DNA from 2 places in the Gordonia jacobaea genome. Region 2 is predicted to be linked to the other one. Evidence: riboswitches for the same ligand, from Rfam matches in the RefSeq annotation. Region 2 holds a riboswitch; the other holds the start of a gene.
The links. Region 2 has a riboswitch for cyclic di-AMP ahead of ACRVY7_RS20145 (C40 family peptidase). Riboswitches for the same ligand answer to the same signal wherever they lie in the genome.
Positions count from the first base shown of each region.

Region 1: another riboswitch for cyclic di-AMP. It lies ahead of ACRVY7_RS03275 (transglycosylase family protein); the one in region 2 lies ahead of ACRVY7_RS20145 (C40 family peptidase).

Region 1 is NZ_CBDRLS010000001.1:715,491-720,844, forward strand. Features, by position in the region: gene ACRVY7_RS03260 (flavin reductase family protein) at 1-339, shown strand, start outside; gene moaA (GTP 3',8-cyclase MoaA) at 336-1,421, shown strand; gene ACRVY7_RS03270 (MoaD/ThiS family protein) at 1,430-1,678, shown strand; cyclic di-AMP (ydaO/yuaA leader) riboswitch at 1,938-2,118, shown strand; gene ACRVY7_RS03275 (transglycosylase family protein) at 2,126-2,773, shown strand; gene ACRVY7_RS03280 (molybdenum cofactor biosynthesis protein MoaE) at 2,896-3,339, opposite strand; gene ACRVY7_RS03285 (MogA/MoaB family molybdenum cofactor biosynthesis protein) at 3,336-3,833, opposite strand; gene moaC (cyclic pyranopterin monophosphate synthase MoaC) at 3,826-4,362, opposite strand; gene ACRVY7_RS03295 (hypothetical protein) at 4,381-4,584, opposite strand; gene ACRVY7_RS03300 (helicase-associated domain-containing protein) at 4,653-5,354, shown strand, end outside.
Region 2 is NZ_CBDRLS010000006.1:217,006-222,359, reverse strand. Features, by position in the region: gene ACRVY7_RS20150 (DEDD exonuclease domain-containing protein) at 1-1,072, opposite strand, end outside; cyclic di-AMP (ydaO/yuaA leader) riboswitch at 1,731-1,915, shown strand; gene ACRVY7_RS20145 (C40 family peptidase) at 1,931-2,632, shown strand; gene ACRVY7_RS20140 (C40 family peptidase) at 2,787-3,866, shown strand; gene ACRVY7_RS20135 (peptidase MA family metallohydrolase) at 3,879-5,354, shown strand, end outside.

The sequences.
Region 1 (5,354 bases), on a different contig from region 2:
TGGCCGCGGCTGCGCGAGGCACCCGCGCTCGGCGTGAGCGTGTTCTCGCACACGCAGTCGGCGCTGTGTCGTCAACTCGCCGGGCCCGCTGAACATCGATTCGACGGCACCACCCCGCAGGCCACAGACGACGGCGCGCTGTTCCTGCCCGACTCCGCGGCGCAACTGTCCTGCCACATTCACAGCGAGGTACCCGCAGGCGATCACACCGTCGTGTTGCTGCAGATAGACGCACTCGACTGCGATCCGGACGTCGAACCGCTCGTCTTTCACGCCAGCACGTTCCGTGCGCTCGAAGCACGCCCGCGACTGCAACCGACGACGACCGGGCCGACATGAGCATCATCGACCTCGGACTTCCGATCACCCCGCGCTCCACACGCGACGACGCGCCGTCGTCGGGGCCATTGCTCGACACGTTCGGTCGCGTTGCCTCTGATCTGCGGGTATCGGTGACCGACCGCTGCAATCTGCGCTGTACCTACTGCATGCCTGCCGAAGGTCTGGACTGGTTGCCGTCCGAGGATCTGTTGACCACCGACGAGTTCGTGCGGGTGCTCACCGTCGCCGTGCGCGACCTCGGTATCCGACGCATCCGCTTCACCGGCGGCGAACCGCTGCTGCGCCGCGACCTCGAGGAATTGATCGCCGCGGCGTCGAACATGCCCGAAGCGCCGGAACTCGCGCTGACCACCAACGGTCTGGGGCTGCGACACCGCGCACGAGCACTGGCCGACGCGGGCCTGCATCGCATCAACGTCTCGCTCGACACCATCGACCCCGCCCGCTTCGCGCAGATCACTCGCCGTGACCGGCTCTCCGACGTACTCGACGGGCTCGCCGCAGCCCGCGACGCGGGACTCCAGCCGGTCAAGGTCAACGCGGTCGTGCCGAACCGTGACGACCTCGCGGGCCTACCGGACCTACTGCGGTTCTGCCTCGACGAGGGCTACCAGCTGCGCATCATCGAACAGATGCCGCTCGACGCCGATCACCGGTGGGACCGCGGCGCGATGGTCACGGCGGACGAGATCCTCACGACGCTGCGTCGGACGTTTGATCTCGATCCCGATCCCCGCCCGCGCGGCGGGGCACCGGCGGCCACGTGGCTCGTGCGGGGGCACACCGACCCGACGGGACAGACAGCCCGCGTCGGGGTGATCGCGTCGGTGACGCGGCCATTCTGCGGTGACTGCGACCGCACCCGACTGACCGCCGACGGCGCCCTGCGCAACTGCTTGTTCGCCGACGCCGAGACGTCACTGATGCCCGCGCTGCGCGGTGGGCTCAGCGCAACCGCCCTCGACGCCGAGATCGCGCGACGCTGGCGCGGTGACATGTGGCACAAGGCCGCGGGACATGCGGTGAACACCACGGACTTTCGTCAACCCGACCGCCCGATGTCGGCCATCGGAGGGTGAGCGACTCGATGACGCTGACCGTTCGGTTCTTCGCGGCCGCACGTGCCGCCGCGGGCACCGATCTGACCGAGATCGACGTGCCGGCCGACGCGACGCTCGGCGACCTCGAACGCGCCCTGGTTGTCGACCACCCCGACCTCACGCGCGTGCTCGCCCGGTGCTCATATCTGCGGGACGCGATCGCCGTCTGCGACCGCACGACACCTCTCGGCGACTGCGAGACGATCGACGTTCTACCGCCATTTGCCGGCGGCTGAGACGTTCGACGCCATGTGACCTTAGTCACATAACGAGCCGATAACGGGATGGACACGAACCGACCATCGTCGGGTTGAGCAGCGATGACGACGAAATTGGGTCCAAAGTCCCACGCGCAGCCCAAAAAACAACTTGCGGACGAGGGTGATTCAGCGGCGCATCCGTCGTACTGTACGAACAGTCTCCTCCAGGGAGATCACAGGACAGCCAAAAGAACACAACATTCGACCGGGCGCGCCAAGCCTCGTTCCCCCGATCGAATGACGAACAACAAACTCAGGAACGAGGACGGGGGACCCAACATCTCCGACGGAGATACGGACATCCAGACCCGGATGCCCTTGGGGTTAAGTCCACCGGCCGCCACGGCGACCACGGACCGAGCAACCTCTCGTTCGAACCCGACAGCTGACTTCGTAGGCGCGTGGAGAGAGGAAAGAAAACTCATGGCCGGACGTCATCGCAAGTCGACGACCAACACGACCACCAAGACCTTCGCGAAGGTCGCCCTCACCGGCGCAGTACTCGGCGGCGGAGCCGCTCTGCTCGGCACCGGTTCAGCGCACGCAGCCTCCGACTCCGAGTGGGACCAGGTCGCACAGTGCGAGTCCGGCGGCAACTGGGCCATCAACACCGGAAACGGCTACCAGGGCGGACTGCAGTTCAGCCCGAGCACCTGGGCGGGCCACGGTGGCACCGCATACGCACCGAGCGCCGATCAGGCCTCCAAGGAGCAGCAGATCGCCGTTGCAGAGCGCGTGCTGGCATCGCAGGGCAAGGGCGCTTGGCCGGTGTGTGGCACCGGACTGTCGGGCTCGACCCCGCGCACCGCTCCCACCGACTCGCCCAAGCCGCTGCAGGCCCCCAAGCCTGAGGTGAAGCCCGAGGCGCAGCCGCAGACCCCGCTGGAGAAGACTCCCGAGGCCAAGAGCACCGATGACGTCAAGGGCCAGGTCGACGGCGCGCTCGACGCCGCCAACGTCAGCCCCGAGGTCAAGAACCTCTGGAAGGCAGCCAAGGACAGCGGCTACCAGCTCACCCCGGACCAGCTGAAGATCTACAACCAGAACAAGGGCCTGATCCCGCTCCCCTGAGCGATCTCGCCCGAGTCCCGGCTGCACTGACCGCCGGAACCCGAGACGAAGGGCCCCGCACGACGCCATAACGGCCGTGCGGGGTCCTTTTCCAATCTCTAGGCGGAGCCGACTTCCAATCTCTAGGCCGAGCCGACCCATTCGTCGGAGCCGTCGGCGAACACCTGGTGCTTCCACACGGGCAGGCGGGCCTTGACCTCGTCGACGAGGCGCGCGCACAGCTCGAATGCGGGCGCCCGATGGTCGGCCGCCACGGCGACGACGAAAGCCACGTCGCCGACGTCGAGGTCACCCACGCGATGCGACACGGCCACAGCGCGCACTCCCGCGACCGACGCCGACACCTCGGCGACCACCTCGGCGAGCACCTCGGGTGCGCTCGGATGCGACGAGTACGACAGCTTGGTCACCGCCGACGCGTGATCTCCGTCGTGATTGCGCACCGCGCCTGCGAACCCGACGACCGCGCCGGCCGAGCCTGCAGCGGCGTCGGTGACGAGTTGTTCGTGAGACGGAAGGTCGATGGGGTCGGCGGCGAGAGCGGCCTTAACGACTCGCACGGTCATTCGTCGCTCCGCGGGTGATCGCCACCGCGGAGCTGGTCGAGCGCGTGGTCGATGACGCCGTCGAGTACGTCGAGACCGTCGCGGACTCCGCCGGTCGACCCCGGCAGGTTGATGACGAGCGTGCGGCCGGCCACGCCTGCGACACCGCGCGAGAGGATCGCCGTGGGCACCGTCGGAAGTCCCGAGCTGCGAATCGCGTCGGCAAGACCCGGGATCTCGACGTCGAGCAGTGCTCGCGTCTCCTCCGGGGTGCGGTCGGTGGGGGTGAGACCCGTTCCGCCCGTGGTGATCACGAGCGCGTCGGAGGCGTAGATCCCGGCGCGGATCGCGTCGCCGACCGGTGCGCCATCTGCGACGACGTCGACCTCGTCGACGACGAATCCGCGGGCGGTGAGCCACTCCGCGATGATCGGGCCGCTGCGGTCGACGTAGAGGCCGCGGCTAGCGCGTGTCGACGCCACGACGACGCGGGCCACGAGCTTCTCGTCAGTCATTTTTCTCGTCTGTCGCTCGGGCGCGAGTCCAGGTTCCCGACCGGCCGCCCGATTTCTCGAGAAGTCGGATCTCCCCCGTGCTGGCGCGTCGATCGACGGCCTTGGTCATGTCGTGCAGGGTCAGTCCTGCGATTGCGACCGCCGTGAGCGCTTCCATCTCGACGCCGGTCTTCCCGGCTGTCTCGACGGTGGCCACGATGTCGATGTGATCGTCGGCGACGGTGAAGTCGACGTCGACCGCCGACAGCGCCAACTGGTGGCACAGCGGAATGAGTGCGTCGGTGCGTTTGGCCGCCATGATTCCTGCGATGCGGGCGGTGGCCAAAACGTCGCCCTTGGGCAGCGCGGAATCGCGCAATAGGTCGATGACCTCGGTGGTCGTGTGAAAGGTACCTGCGGCGACAGCGCGTCGTCGCGTCGTGGTCTTGTCGCCGACGTCGACCATCCGCGCAGCACCCGTCGAGTCGAGGTGCGAAAGACGAGAGGGATTCGACGTCTGGTCTTGGCTGCTCGCGTGCCGGGGAGGCATCAGGTCGACGTCACGTCGTCAGCGATTGACGACAGTCTTCGGTTGGACGTAGTTGACCTTGTCGGCAGGTAGCGGGAACTCGACATCGCCGAACGGCGAGAGTGCGCCGGGGATCTCCGCCGCGAACTCCGAGACCGCGTGGTCGGGGACGCTGCCGTCGTCATGACGAGGCCAGCCGTTGTCGACGTAATGGTTCTTCTTTTCCTTCTCAGCCACGGGCATATTGTGCCATGCCACCCGCTGTCCGACGACTCGCCTGCTGTTTTGGTTCGACCACTAGACTTGATCGAATGAGCACGGACGACCAGCGGATCGGCCTGGCCGACGATCTGGCCGCGCGCACCGACGACGACCTGCACGATCTGCTGTCGCTTCGCCCCGACCTCGCCTCACCACCGCCGCAAGGCACCTCGGTGCTCGCTCAGCGTGCGCTCGCCGCGGCGTCTATCGCGCTCGTTGGCGAGGAACTCGATCTGCTGACGCTGGCGGTGATCGAGCAGTTCATCGCGCTCTCCACCGGTCCGGGCGTCGCGCGGGTACCCGCCAACGTCGACGCCGAGACACTCGTGAAGGCGCTGTCGGACCGTGCCGGGTCCGCCGAGATCACCCGACGCATCGAGGATCTGCGACGTCGCGCGGTGTTCTGGGGCGTCGCCGATTCACTCACCGCGGGCGCACACCTCGCCTCGGCCCTGCCGTGGAAAGCGCTGCACCTCACCGGCCCTCTCGCCCACCTGACGCCCGACGACGTGCAGAAGCTGATCGACGGCATCGACGAGCGCCAGCGTGATCTGCTGACGACACTGTCGCGAGGCCCCGCGCTCGGACGAAGTCGGGACGCCGCGCCCGGTGCAGATCCGGACAGTCCGGTCGCTCGGCTCATCGCGCTCGGCCTCCTCGCACGTATCGACGACCAGACCGTCGAACTACCGCCGATGGTCGCAGCGCTCATCCGCCGCGAACCTCCGCTGCACACAGACACTCTCGCGCCC
Region 2 (5,354 bases):
CGATCGCGGTCGCCGTGGTGCGCTTACCGATCGGCCCGATGCTTATCTCTCCCGGCGTGCGGGCCACACGCAGACGGGCGAACCGTTCGTTGCTCAGGGTCACCCACCAGCCGCGGTGGGGTTGCGTCGAGCGTCGGTTGTACGCCGGGGCGTGTGCGGCGAGCAATCGGAGCTCGCGAACTCCCGCCTCGAGTGCGTGCGCGCATTCGACGTGGTCGACGCGTTCGGCGAGCATCACCATCTCGCCGATCCTGCGTCGGGGATCGGCTCCGGAGAAATAGGACCTCACGCGTCGACGCAGATCCGATGCCGTGCCGACGTAGAGGACCTCGTCGCTGGGGCCACGGAACAGGTAGACGCCGGGACGCGCGGGGATTCGGTCGGCCAGGTGCCGCTTTGCGCGCAGCCGCGGATCGGTGCGTGGCAGGTAGCGGGTGAGTTCGCGATAGCTCTGTACGCCCTGATTCCCGACGCGTTCGAGAAGGTGGTGAAAGACCTCGACGGTCGCGCGGGCATCGTCGAGAGCGCGGTGCGTCGGGCGGACGGTGACGTCGAACAGATCGGCCAGAGCCGACAGGCGCACCGTCGGCGCCTCGTCGCGTCCGAGGATGCGTCTTGCCATGGTGACCGTGCACAGCGTTGCACTGAACGGCCACTGCAGGTGTAGGCGCAGCGCGTTCTGCCGCAGGAACGACATGTCGAACCGGGCGTTGTGCGCGACGAGAATCGATCCGCGCGCGAACTCGATGAACGACGGCAAGACCTCGTCGATGCGTGGCGCGTCGTAGACCATCGCCTCGGTGATCCCGGTGAGCGCGACGATCTGCGGTGGAATCGGGAGTCCCGGATCGACGAGTGTCGCGAACTCGCCGAGTACCTCGCCGCCCCGAATCTTCACCGCGCCGATCTCGGTGATGCGGTCGTTGGCGGCACTGCCGCCGGTTGTCTCGAGGTCGACGACGACGAGCGTGGTGTCGAACAGGGACCGATCAGAGAACTCGTTGTCGAGAGTGCTCTCGAGGTCGGCGCTCGCGAGGTCTGAGAACGAGAGCTGATCGCCACTGGATGTCACGTCGCGAACAATAGTTCGAACCACCGACACCGCTGATTCGTTGCTGGTGAGGCGTGTGTTCCGGATGTGGCGATTCGTCGCCAACTGGTTTCGGGTCCCGGGCCTCCGCGACTCGGTCGGCCGGACTTGTCGGTGGGGGTGCCTAGTCTCGCGGTGAGAAGGAGGCAGTGGTGCGCGTCGCCGCCGGGAGGAGGGGAAGCCTCCCGGCGACATGCGCATCCCGAGGATTTCACACCACTGAGACGGAGATCACATCATGGACATCGATTGCAGCACCTGCCCCGGTCGTGAACACGCCTGCGACGGCTGTGTGATGACAGTGCTTTTCGGCCCGCTGAACAGCCAGGATGGCAGCGCCGGGTGGCGACGAGGGTGGCCCACCGGCACCCGAGATAACGACGCCGAGATCCACGCCGCCATAGATACATTCACGGGCGCTGCAATGGCCTCCAACGTCGATGCACGATCTGCAAGAGCAAGCATCTGCGCAGTTCAAGCGGCCAGTTCGTCGTCCGAATCGCCGACATTGCGTGCCGGCTAGGGTGCGGAGGTCGAACACGCTGTTTGTCGGTTAGTGGACAGACACGCATCCGGTTTCGTAACCTTTCCGAGACCTTTGCGAAGCGTCCCGCTCCAACAGGAGAGGTTCGCAGGGGTCACCGCTCAATCGCCGAGGCTACGAGTCTCGGCGTACCGGGGAACCACTCATTTTTTCGGAGCTTTCCGAATGGGGGTGAATCGCGCTCTCGATCCGGGTGTTCGCACTCGAATCGCATGCGCGTAGGGCCATTTCTTCCGGCCCGAATCCGACAGCTAACCCGGTCGGCGGTAGAGGGAGAACAAAGGAGAACACCCTTCGTGGCCAAACATCGTTTGGAACAGCCCGACCGCGGCAAGGTCGCAAAGAAGGCGGTAATCGCCGGGTCGATCACGTTCGGCTCGCTTGCCGCTGTCGCTGGTCCCGCTCTGGCCGCGCCGGTCACCGTGCCCAACGTCGGCACGTTCGAACTTCCCGGCGTCGACACCAAGCAGATTCCGGCACAGTTCCAGCAGCAGAAGGCGCCGGTCGTCAAGAAGCAGGATGTCGCGAAGTCGCCCGACGCCACAGTCGAGATCCCCAACGTCGGCAAGTTCACGCTTCCGGGTATCAGCGACAACCAGATCCCACAGCAACTTCGGCCGCGTGGCGGAGCTCCGCTGCTCGCCCCGACGCAGACCGCAGGCGAGAAGGCCGTGCGCGCCGCTGAGACCAAGATCGGCGCCCCCTACTCGTACGGTGCTTCCGGACCCAACGCCTTCGATTGCTCCGGCCTCACCAGTTGGGCCTTCCGTCAGGCAGGCCTGACGATTCCGCGCGACAGCTACGGACAGCTCGGCGGTGGCACCGCGGTCGCCTCGCTGGCGAACGCGAAGCCCGGCGACATCCTGGTGTTCAACGGTGGCGGACACGTTGGCCTCTACATCGGCAACGGACAGTTCATCCACGCATCGACCTACGGCGTCCCCGTGAAGAAGGACGTCGTGAAGAATTGGAGCTTGGTCGGTATCCGTCGCTACTGAGCGACGAGATCGACAGAGTTCGTGACGGCGGGCAGATCACGCGTTGACGCGTGATCCGCCCGACCGGCAGTAGCCGCCGCAACGCTCACGTTAGGGTGGAGCGCGGTGCACCGGTCTGCCACGTGGAGGCCGGTCGCTGCATGTGGTGAGGGGAGTGAACACAGAAGTGGTTGCGGGATCGCAGGCAATGGCGCATCGATCACGGGCGGCATTCGTCGTTGTCGTGACGGCGATGATCGTCGCTGTCGCACAAGTCTTCTCGATGGCGATAGCGGGTCCGTCGAGCGCGGAACCGACGCGCACACCCGACCAACTCCTCACTCAGTACAAGAAGCTGAGCACCGACGCCGAGAAGTCGTCGGAAGCGATGCACAACGCCCAGATCGAGTACGACAAGCAGCGCGGCATCGTGACCGCTGCCCGTAAAGACTCGACCGAGGCCCAGAAGGGCCTCGAAACCTCGCGGAAGACGCTGGGTTCGTACCAGAAGCGCGTCGACACGATTGTCCGCGCCAGCTACAAGGGTGCCCGGGTCAACCGTCTCTACGCGGTGCTCGTCAGCGACTCACCGCAGTCGTTGCTCGACCAGATGTCGGGCCTCGAGGTGATCTCGCGCCAGGCGTCGGCAGATCTCAAGGGCCTCAAGAAGGCTCGCGCCCAGATGGCAGCGGCGAAGGCGAAGGCCGATCGCACCGCCGCGGAGGCGACGACCGCCGTGTCGGCCGCCGAGCGCGTACGCGGCGACCTCCAGGCCAAGCAGGCCAACCTGCAGCTCCAGGCGGTTCAGGTGCGTGCCGTGTACGAGTCGATGACCGGCAAGCAACTCGGCGCACTTCGCGGCCCCAAATTCGATTTCGACCCCCGTGCCGTGCCGAAGGGTACGTCCGCCGCTCTCGCGGCCGTGCAGGCGGCGCTGACCCGCATCGGAGATCCCTACGTCTGGGGTGCCACCGGACCCGACTCCTTCGACTGCTCCGGGCTGATGGTGTGGGCCTACCAACAGGCCGGCAAGACGCTTCCGCGCTCGAGCGAGGCACAGATGGGCTCGGGAACGGCTGTCGACCGCGGCAATCTGCAGCCAGGCGACCTGATCATCTACTACCCGGACGCCCATCACGTCGGCATGTATGTCGGCGACGGTTACGTGATCCACGCGTCGACATTCGGTGTGCCCGTCAAGGTGGTACCGATCGACCAGGCCGGGCCGTTCGCGGCCGCGCGGCGATACGCCTGATGCGCGGACAGCGTGCACGCTGAGGCCTCGGCCGCGCGCGTCGCATGTGTGCTTCTCGCTGCCGCGACACTCGCAGTGGGTGCGTCGGCCTGCTCGTCGGATGATCAACCGCGGCAGGCGACCTCGTCGTCTGTCACGACGACGACCACGAATCCCAACGTCTATCTGCAGGAGCGGTCGGAGGGCGTCGCGCAACTCCTCGACGACCTCACCCGCGCTGTGACGGATGGCGATCGCGCTCGCCTCGACTCGCTCCTCGACGCATCGACGCCCCCGACGTTCCGCGACTCCCTGACCGTCGCGGCCCAGAACCTGTCCGGACGGGATTTCTCCGGAACGGGCACCTCCACCGCGTCCTCGGCCGCAGCGTCGCCGCCGTCGGCAAACTCGCCGTCGCCATTCTCGCAGTCGCCGTCCTCACCGACCACGGCTGTGCCCGCGCGCGGAACCACACTGAAGCTCAAGGAGTTCGGCTACCAACTCGCGTCGACGCAGGGCGCCGAGACCCAGGTGCCCGCAGAGGTTGCTGCTCGACTCGAATCGCAGGGCAGCACCGACTCGTGGGTCGCGCCGGTGCAGCTGCGGTATGCGCTCGGCGGTGCCAATACGCCGGGAGTCGACGAGCCGACGGTCACGCTTGATCGCGAACTTGTGGTGGCGCGATACGGCGATGGGTGGAAATTGGTCGGCGACGCAACGCTTCTCGGTGACGACGCCCCGGCAACCCAGCTCTGGGACCTGCCGGGTCTCGAGGCCACGGACGTGCTCACCGGGGGAGGGCCGTCGACGGTGGTGTCGTATCCGGGTACCGACGTCATCGTGGATCGGACGCGAAGCTCGCTGCGTCAGGCGGTATCGGCCGTCACCGCCTTCTGGGGTTCGGAGTGGCCGCGACGCGCCGTCGTGGTCGCAACCGCGACACCGGACGAGTTTTCCGCGATAGCGCACAGTTCTGCGACCGATACCTCTGCCGCCGCTGCGGCCACCGTGTTCGATCGCGTCGAGGGTGACACGGTGATCGGTCAGCGCGTCGTCCTCGCTCCGTCTGCCAACGACCTACCCGCGCCCGCGCTTGCGGTGGTGCTGCGGCACGAACTCACCCACGTCGCGGCGCGCTCGGTGACCGCGAAGGATGCGCCGCTGTGGATCACCGAGGGTGTTGCCGAGTACGTCGGCCGCAAGGGAACCTACGTGCGCCTCGACGACGCCGCACCGGATCTCGCCGCGCAGGTGCGCGCCGGGCAGAGTCCCGACGCGCTGCCGTCGGATCAGGATTTCGGTGTGGCGACAGACAAATCGGCTCTCGCATACCAGTCCGCGTGGGCGCTCGCGGCCTACGTCGCCGACCGCTACGGTGAAACACGTCTGAAGGCCCTCTATCGCGGGGTGGCGGCGTCGGGAGATGTCGGCAGGCAGGACAACGCGATCGCAACTGCTCTCGGTGTCGATCGCAACCGTCTGATCGCCGACTGGCGCAGATGGCTCGCG